3 regions of the Trichormus variabilis 0441 genome follow, and region 1 is predicted to be linked to each of the others. Evidence: riboswitches for the same ligand, from Rfam matches in the RefSeq annotation. Region 1 holds a riboswitch; each other region holds the start of a gene.
The links. A riboswitch is a leader RNA that binds a small molecule or an ion and turns the genes downstream of it on or off. The one in region 1 is predicted to bind cyclic di-AMP.

Region 1 (3,284 bases):
AAACCGTGTTCTTTCCTCTGGGAGTAATCCTCTTATGTTTAATCACGATCATGGTAATTTTTGAATCTGTTCGTTAGTGATCCATTAAAACAATCGGCCATTAAGTTTTGTGACCGGGATTGAGACCCCGTCACAAAACCCGTCGCTTGATAAAAACTGGAGAATTGAACCCCCAAAATTGGTTAAAACAACCTCAAGAAATACTCATCACTGTTCATTTCTTCCAAGGTAATTTAGTACCCATTTCCGTCCATGCAGAAAAAATAAGATAGATGATAAGAAAGCCCACACCAGCAAAAAAAGTTAATAATTCGTGATCCATAGAATAAGTTGCGATATTTTCCAGCTTTATTTTAGAAGAAACTGCATATTTTAATTGTCTTGCCCATCATATATATTTCACAAATCAACTAAGAATCCTATTGACAACAAAAAAGTCCGCCTGAGCGGACTAGCGTAGAAGGGTCAAATGATCGAAATTGACTATGAGATTTTTAAATCCCTTCTTTATTGTTAGCAATTTAGTCTAGAAAATCAAGCATTGCAGTACAATACTTTAGACATAAATCCTGCAATTATGTCTTTTGATATATACTTTCTGCACAGATCAGATCATTGAGTAAATACTTCTTGATTTTTGTCAATACCCGCAAGGAGTATTTATACTGGTGAATTATTTAATATTATACTTTTTATAACACTAACTAGAAAAATTGTCTCAATATTGCCCGAATTATTGTTATGAGATATCTACTGATTTCAGATAAACGCCAGTCAGAACATAGGCTCATACCGTTAATGCTTGCGCTCATGAGTATTGTAGACATAACAGAGCATTGCCAAGACTTTCCGGGCATAATACCAATTCTCTATGAAGTTGCACCAAATAAATGATGTAGAGACGTTGCATGCAACGTCTCTACAGTCCAGAATCAAGCACATCTTCAATTAAGAAACGGTATAACTATCCTAAGATTGAGGTCGTTTTCAGCAGGCATAAGCCAAAATTTTCAAAAATATAGTCTAAGAAATATCTCTTTAGAAAGTTGAATAATCAAATATATCGCAGTTAATATTCTCAGTATAGAAAATACTTGTTCTTACAAAATATTGCCCTCTCCCAGCTAGGTTACAACGCTTTTTTAGAGGCGTGAGTAAACAAACTGGAAGCAATTCAAGACATTTTTTTCGTAAAAGCTATTGACTATAATGGCGATCGCCAGTAAAGTGTTAAGCAAATGTAAATCAGTCAGCCTAATCTTAATTGCCCCAAACATTGAGGCAATTAAAGAGCGGAGGAACCAAAATTGGGGCGTATTTTGGATTATCCAAAAAGGATATCTCTCAGTCCTAGCCCGTCAGCTAACTTCGTCGGCATTGAGAGGAGATTGAACGTACAGATTTTTCTATAATGTCTGTCGTCAGTGTCCTTGGCTGGTAGCTTTACGCTTCGTTTTACCCGCCCTCGACCAGAGGTATGGATACTTATGTCCTAAATTCTGGTGTCTGAGGAAGAAGTAGTTACCTTGAGGTGAAGCTCACTATGTTCCAAACTAAAAAACATCGGATTGCACTTATTTCTGTTTCTGGAGACCCAGCCGTTGAAATAGGTCAAGAAGAAGCTGGTGGTCAGAATGTATATGTTCGAGAAGTAGGCTATGCACTAGCCGAACAAGGTTGGCAAGTAGATATGTTCACTCGCCGTATCAGTCCCGACCAGGCTGAGATTGTCCAACATAGTCCTAACTGCCGTACTATCCGCTTACAAGCGGGGCCAGTTGAGTTTATCGGACGTGATTACGTATTTGATTATTTACCGGAATTCGTGGCTGAATTCCAACGCTTCCAAAAACGCCAAGGTTATAATTATCAACTCATTCACACAAACTACTGGTTGTCGTCTTGGGTAGGAATGCAACTGAAAAAGCAACAACCGTTGGTGTTGGTGCATACATATCACTCATTAGGGGCAATTAAATATCAAACAATCGCAGATATACCCGCAGTAGCTAATCAGCGATTAGCTATAGAAAAAGCTTGTTTAGAGACTGTAGACACAGTAGTTGCCACCAGCCCCCAAGAACGGCAACATATGCGCGCCCTAGTTTCTAAGAAGGGACGCATAGAGATGATTCCTTGCGGGACTGACATTAATAATTTTGGAAACATTGACAAGTCAGCAGCACGGGAAAAACTGGGAATTGCGCCTGATGCCAAGATGGTATTTTATGTAGGACGTTTTGATCCCCGTAAAGGCATAGAAACCCTAGTCAGAGCCGTTGCTCAGTCTAGCTTGAGAGGTGAAGCTAATCTCCAGTTAGTAATTGGTGGTGGTAGCCGTCCTGGTCAAAGCGATGGCAGAGAACGCGATCGCATTGCTAATATTGTGGCTGAACTAGGACTAAACGATTGCACCACCTTTGCTGGTCGCCTAGACCACGAAATCCTTCCCTTCTATTACGCTGCGGCTGATGTTTGCGTTGTCCCCAGCCACTATGAACCTTTCGGTTTAGTTGCTATTGAAGCGATGGCTAGCAAAACTCCTGTAGTAGCCAGTGATGTAGGTGGATTGCAATTTACAGTAGTACCAGAAGTCACAGGTTTACTTGCACCACCGCGAGACGAATCAGCTTTTGCTACAGCCATAGACCGCATCTTAGCCAACCCAACTTGGCGAGATCAGCTAGGTGCAGCCGCCCGTCAGCGAGTGGAAACTACTTTCAGCTGGGACGGTGTAGCATCTCAATTGAGTCAGCTATACACTCATTTATTAACTCAAAATGCGCCAGCAAGGAAGGAAAAAGAGGCTGTCGCAGCGTAGTTAGAGTTTGGTTGAACCTAACCCCAACCCCTTCCCTACAAGGGAAGGGGCTTAAATATAAATAGCCTGAACCATCTACGAAAAATCAGGTTTTAAAGCGTCTCTCCTTGCCGCTACGGTGTACACACAAGTCTGCTCAATCTTGTCCCATAACGTTTTGATCCCCCCTAACCCCCCTTAAAAAAGGGGGGAATTAGAATTAAAGTCCCCCTTTTGAAGGGGAATTTAGGGGGATCAAACCACATTTTGCACCCAGCACAAAGATGTGTGTACACCGTAGGTGTCTAGTGGAGAGGGGTTATTCCGAATCCATCAAACTCGCGCGTATTTAAGAAGTAGGGAGCAGGGAGAGGAACTTAGAGAAAGATTTCTTCCCCTTTTTCCCTGTACCCAATCCCCATTCCTAAATATCCAACCGGCGATAAACCTCATCCAAATGCTTGAGATGTTGCTGTGGGTCAAA
Region 2 (3,284 bases), 3.2 Mb from region 1:
CGATAGTATTCCTACAAGAAACAACAATACCAGAGAACCCAAGAGAATATTTTTTCCTAAAATAGTCGCCAATATCCCTGATAAACCACCAATTACACCTGTTTTTTCTAACCCGCCAATCAGTACAAAAATACTCATAAAGAATATTAATGTACTCCAGTCTACGTCACGTAAAATATTGTTGACTGTATCAATTTTGCTATGGTGAGATAGTAGTAAAGCCAACGCTGCACCTAACAAAGCCACAGCCGCCGGAGAAATCGGTATTGGCAAAGATTCTCCAATCACAAAAAATAGTAGGACAAAAGCGACAATTACTGCACCCACACTCAAAACTCGTGGATGATTAATTTCTGGGTGTGGTAATTCTTCTAGATTCTCTAATTTTGTATACCAAATTTTGCGAAATAACAATGGCAAAGTAAGAGTCACCATAGCGACTGCAATCACACCACCTAAACTAAGTTTCCATAGATAATCTATAAAACTTATATTGACAGCATCACCCACAATAAATGTCGCTGGGTCGCCTACTAATGTCAGCAATCCAGCGCTATTGGCAATCAAAACCATCAATATCAATAAAGGTACAAAATTTATCCCTATTTCTTGTGCCATTGGTGGAATTAGTGGCGCTAACAACATCACTGTTGTTGCATTTGGTAACACTGCACAAATGGGAGTGACAATGGCAACAATACCGAGTAAAAGACGCTTACCATCGCCTTTAGCTAATATCACTATTTGGGTTGCTAGATAATCAAATATTTTAGTAGGCTCAAATGCTCTAACTAAAACCATTACCCCAAAAAATAATCCCAGTGTGCCATGACTATTACCGATGTAAGCAACAGCTTCTTGTAAAGTCATCACATTAGTAAATACTAATAATAATGCTCCTAATAAGGCTGCAATAGTCAAATGCACCCATTCCGTCATAATGAGAAAAATGACGCTGATAAATACGATGACACTTAGGAGTGCTTGCCAGTTTTCCACGCCTACCTCTTGCAGTTGATGTTATTTTGTAATAGCGAAAAAAGTCACCCTATAATAGGTGACTTTTCTCTGCATTTTCATTTAGATAAATAACTTCTGAAAGTCAGAATTATTCATCTATACATTCAGGAATTCCTAAGACAGCACAGGGGAAATTATAACCTAAGGTTTCAATGAGAGGATGATAAACAGATTTACAACCTACAAATAAGATATCGGCAGCTTCAAATTCCGCAACTTTTCTCAATTCTGTAGTTACACAACCGAAGCGTAGATGAGATTTGAATGAACCTTGCCATTCTTCAGCCAAACTTCTTGCCTGCCAAATAATTCTATCTGCTTCTTGCAGAGGTGTTAGTGTTTGTGTTTGAAGATATGACTTAATTCCTGTCAGTTTTGGTTGAGTAATTACAGAGGTGCTGGATTTTTTTGTTTCACCTAGCGGCAATTCTATTGTCGGCAAGGGTTTAGCAAAGCTTAAAATATTAGAACGATTTTTGGTGTTGCTATCTTCCACTACATAAACAGCTTGCACTGTGACTTGTTGATTAGTCGCTAACCTTGTTTGATGGGCAATCCAACAAGCTATATCTAGTGCTGTATGGCTGTTAGGAGAAGCGTCATAACCAACGATTAAGTTGATTGATTGTGTTGTTTGACCTTTTTTTCGGGGTTCCGGTAATAACACCATTTGGTCAATTAAATCATCACGACCCATAGCACTTTGCAGGCGTGCTAACATTGGCTTAATTTTCACAGCTTTAACTTCTCCCAAACTTAATGAACACATCAATGAGAAGCAGGGTAAAACGGACATTTATATCCGTAAGGAAACCCCAATAACAACTGGTATAAAAGCCAAAGTCTTGGGGGTTCCTTCCATTGCCGACGGAGTTAGCTGACGGGCTAAGACTGGAAGGTGTCTCTCTTTAAGAGTGCTGAGTAATGAGTAATGAGTAATGAGTAATGAGTTGAATACTTGGTTACTCTTCGCTTTTTACTCTAGTTAGCTACTCTCTGCAAGATGCGCCCCATAACATGGTTCCTCCGCTCCAAATGATTGCAAACTTAATTTGAATTAGGCTACCCACTAAAGAGATAATAAACTACTTTAATCTTCTTGAGCAAAATATTTGTCGAGAAAATTTAAGGCATGATTACGAAGTTCAAAGTATTCTTTTGAGTTACGCATAGCAGACCTGTCCCGTGGATGGGAAAACGGTACTTCTAATATTTCTCCAATATTTGCGGCTGGACCATTTGTCATTAATACGATGCGATCGCTCATATAAATTGCCTCATCGACATCATGGGTAATCATCATTACTGCTTGGCGATTATTTTCCCAGATATCTAATACTTGTCTTTGTAATTTACCTCTGGTTAAAGCATCTAATGCGCCAAAAGGTTCATCCATTAACAGCATTTTTGGACGAATTGCTAAGGCTCTGGCAATCCCTACTCTTTGTTTCATACCTCCAGAGATTTCATCAGGATATTTATCTGCTGCCGGGGTTAAGTTTACCATTGCCAAGTGTTCGTTCACAATGCTAATTTTTTCGGCTCTATTAGCATTTTTTAACACTTCATCAACGGCTAGACTGATATTTTCTCTGACTGTTAACCAAGGTAGGAGGGAATAATTTTGAAATACCATCATTCTTTCCGCACCTGGCTTGTGAATTTCTTTACCGTCAAGCCTAACTGAGCCAGAAGTGGCTTTTTCTAAGCCCGCTACAATTTTTAATAAAGTGGATTTACCGCATCCAGAATGCCCAATTACTGAAATAAATTCGTTTTCACCAATGGTTAAATCTACCCCATCTAAAACAACAAAGTTACCTTTATCTGGTGTTGGATAAGACTTAACTAAATTCTCAATTTCTAAAAAATTAGAGCTAGACTTAGTTTTTTGATGATTATCTACTACTGGTGGTGTATATTTCATATCAAATGCTCCTAGAAATCTTTAACTATATATCAACAAAAATCACCATCTCTAATTCTCAATTCAAGACAGGAAAAAACGAGTGGGCGCATTAGCCCTAATTGCAAAACTATTCAAATAGCCAACAGGGTCACTGGGGTCAAAACCTTTCTTATCTATAAATACTTCCGGTGGCTCAACTTTGTAATCATCCTGGGGACATTGAATTCCCATTTCTGCGGCTATCTGGCGATATAAATCTGTTCTCCAGCCTTTTTCGGCTAATTGTTCAGCATTTTTGGGAAATTCTTTGATTTGTCCCCAACGGGCGGCTTGAGTCATTAACCAAAGGCTTCTG
Region 3 (3,284 bases), 3.2 Mb from region 1:
GGCAAGCTTCAATCATGGCTTTGACCAAGGAACGGTAGGTTTTGGGGTATTGATCAATAAAAGACTCCATTACTCCCAATAATCTATCTGGGTGTCCCAGCCAGACTTCTTTACCTTGGGCAAAAGTAAAACCAATGCCTTCGTTACCTGTGATTGCTCTGGTATTCCAAGGTTCTGCTACCATGTATGCTTGCATTGCCCCTATTCGTACATTGGTCACCATCTGGGGTGGTGGAACAATAATCACGCGAAATTCTTTGAGGGGATCAACACCAGCCGCAGCCGATACATAACGGACGAAGTATTCGTAAATTGCCGAACTTAAAACTACAGCCCAAACTTTGTTCTCTGGTGGTTGTTTCTCAAAGTAACCCCGAAAGTCCCGTCCAAAGGCTTCTAATGCACCATCGCCATATTTTTCTTGATATTCATACCAAGGACGCAAGCCAAAATCCCACATGGCTTTGTTCATGGTCATGGCGTTACCGTGACGATGGATTGTCATGGCTGCACATAAGGGCGCGTGACGTGCGCCTTCTGCACCTATACGGGCGTTGGTGACTGCACCAGATACTACAGGTGCAGCATCAAGACGACCAAAAATTAAGCCATCGCGGGAGGTAGCCCAACTGGCTTCGCGGTTGAGTTGGACGTTTAAGCCATACTTGCGAAAAAAGCCTTTTTTCCAGGCGATCGCAAATGGCGCACAATCATTTACAGGAACGTATCCCACAATCAAATCGGGTTTTTCTAAATCGCTGGATTTGATTACTGGCTTGATGGTTAGGGCTTCTTGGGTTAGGCCTGTGGCGGATCTATCTCCTGAAGGGTTACAGGCAGATAGGGTAATGCCGGCGGTGGTGGCTCCTACGCCTTTGATAAAATCTCTTCTAGTCCAGTTATGATTGCTCATGTTGTGGCTGGGATGAATTCAGCAATATCAGTTTTTGTTATTTAGCTGTTGTGGGACGATGGGTGACAAATTCTTGCAGTTTACCGACGGCGAAGTCTAGAATTAGTCCCGTTAAGCCAATGATGAAGACGGCGAGAAATACTGAACTGAGATTTAAACGACTCCATTCGTCCCAAACAAAGAAGCCGATACCAATACCGCCTGTAAGCATTTCTACTGCAACTATGACTAGCCAAGCAATGCCTAAGCTGATGCGTAAGCCTGTAAAGATATAGGGTAAGCTGGCTGGCCAAATAATTTTGGTAATTCGCCGCCAACGGGGCATTTCTAGTACTCGCGCTACGTCTAAATAATCTTTGGGAACGCTGGCTACTCCTAAGGCGGTATTGATAATAGTCGGCCAGAGGGAGGTGATAAAGATGACGAAGATGGCTGAAGGATCTGCCAAGTTGAAGATGGCTAAGGCGATGGGTAGCCAAGCTAAGGGGGATACGGGTTTGAATATCTGAATGATCGGATTGAGTGCTAACATCGCGGGTCTAGACATCCCAATCAAAAATCCCAAGGGAATGGCGACTACAGCACCTAACAGAAAACCAATCAAGACTCGTCGTAAACTGGCTATCAATAACCAACCAATCCCCAAGTTACCGGGGCCTCTCTGATAAAAGGGGTTTAGTATATAGTCCAGGTTGGCAACTAACGCTTCTGGTGGAGTGGGCATTAGTTCATGATTTGTCAGGGCAATAACCCACCACAACAAGATAATTCCTAAGAATCCCAAGGCGGGAAGTATGACTACATCCCTAAGCAAAATTGGTTTTGCTGTTTTCCATGCAGCTTGAGTTGCAACAGCTGCGATCGCTGCTAAATTTAATTGAAATATCATTGCGCCACCCCAACAGAGTTAAGTGCAGGTACGAAAAAATGAGCAGTACCAGCCTCGGACACTGATGAGAGCAAAACATTTATCAAATGCTGCCTCTTCAGTCTCCTCTCAATGCCTACGAAGTTAGCTGACGGGCTAGGGCTGAGAGATGCCCCTCTCTTGCAAGTGCTGAGTAATGAGTGCTGAGTTCAGTATTTTAGCTAGATTTAATGTTTAACTCTTGACTCTTTAGTTGACACTCTCTGTGAGATACGCCCCACAAGTTGGTTCCTCCGCTCCAACCTTAAATACTATGATGGGTTGGATTAGGCTGACTTACTCGAATAGATAATAGTAGAGGTAAACTTAACATCTTTTTTACAGAAAAACAATCCCCAATTTGTAAATGTTGTTGACATCATTACAAACAGGTAACTGAGTATGAAAATTTTCCGTAATCAATAACCGTAGTTGATTAGTATCATAACCAAGCACAGTTAAGCACGAGGATACCTATTTATGTTTAGCAACTGGTAATAATCAATCTGCTTGGGAGTTAATCAGAATTTTTACTGAGTTATCAATAATATCTATCACTTGGTAGGTGAATTTTCTCTCTGATTGCGATAATGTCCGCTCTCCTCGTTAAACTAATTTCATATAGAATTAATTCCTCTATCTCATAGCTGAATTTAAAATAATGGAATTTAGTCAAGTACTGGCTGACAATACTAACATCATCATCGCCCAATGGGTTGTGGCAGTGCGTGAGGATAGACAGATAGAAAGCGCTGATGATTTATCATACACAGCCATTAAAAACCATATTCCTGATGTTTTTAAGGCAATGGTCACAGTACTTTCACAATCCCAAGAGAGTGATATCAAATCTATTGTGACGGCCAGTTGGCAGCACGGATTACTACGGGCTGAACAGGGTTTTGATCCGTCAGAAATTGCCCGTGAATATCGACTATTAAGAAAAGTTATATTTGATACTATAGAAGCCGATTTATTACAGGGAACACCTGCTGAAATTATTCGTTATATGCGTTTAATTGATGCGGTGATTGATGAAGCGATCGCCAGATGTTTTCATAGTTATGTTGGGGAACGCTTACGGGAATTAGAACATTTGCAAGCCTCATTGGCGCTTCATAATGAAGAATTAACACGTTTAGTCACTAGCAATGAAGATAAACTATCACAACTAGCCCACGAACTTAAACACCCACTAACGGCAATTATTGGTTACTCAGATTTATTTTTACGACAACAAAGGCGAGAAATTGAAAAAAGAGATAACACCACTAATATAGAACATATTGAGCGCGTATTGCGTAATGGCAGACTTTTATTACGGCTAATTAATAATGTTCTAGAACTATCGCGGTATGAAGCCGGTAAAATTCAGTTACAATCGGCACCAATTAATATTCGAGACTTAATTAACAATGTTTGTGAGATGCTGGAACCTTTAGCGGCGGAGAAGAATTTAGCAAT

Region 2: it holds a riboswitch for cyclic di-AMP, as region 1 does, so the genes downstream of both, GSQ19_RS09630 (universal stress protein) here and GSQ19_RS22900 (glycosyltransferase family 4 protein) in region 1, are expected to answer to the same signal.
Region 3: it holds a riboswitch for cyclic di-AMP, as region 1 does, so the genes downstream of both, ntrB (nitrate ABC transporter permease) here and GSQ19_RS22900 (glycosyltransferase family 4 protein) in region 1, are expected to answer to the same signal.

The regions. Positions count from the first base shown of each region.
Region 1 covers NZ_CP047242.1:5,548,809-5,552,092, reverse strand. The annotation lists gene GSQ19_RS22905 (hypothetical protein) at 1-77, shown strand, start outside; cyclic di-AMP (ydaO/yuaA leader) riboswitch at 1,243-1,391, shown strand; gene GSQ19_RS22900 (glycosyltransferase family 4 protein) at 1,544-2,821, shown strand; gene purB (adenylosuccinate lyase) at 3,225-3,284, opposite strand, start outside.
Region 2 covers NZ_CP047242.1:2,362,811-2,366,094, reverse strand. The annotation lists gene GSQ19_RS09635 (ArsB/NhaD family transporter) at 1-999, opposite strand, end outside; gene GSQ19_RS09630 (universal stress protein) at 1,109-1,741, opposite strand; cyclic di-AMP (ydaO/yuaA leader) riboswitch at 1,868-2,094, opposite strand; gene GSQ19_RS09625 (ABC transporter ATP-binding protein) at 2,111-2,947, opposite strand; gene GSQ19_RS09620 (ABC transporter substrate-binding protein) at 3,011-3,284, opposite strand, start outside.
Region 3 covers NZ_CP047242.1:2,359,271-2,362,554, reverse strand. The annotation lists gene GSQ19_RS09620 (ABC transporter substrate-binding protein) at 1-913, opposite strand, end outside; gene ntrB (nitrate ABC transporter permease) at 951-1,802, opposite strand; cyclic di-AMP (ydaO/yuaA leader) riboswitch at 1,900-2,124, opposite strand; gene GSQ19_RS09610 (sensor histidine kinase) at 2,482-3,284, shown strand, end outside.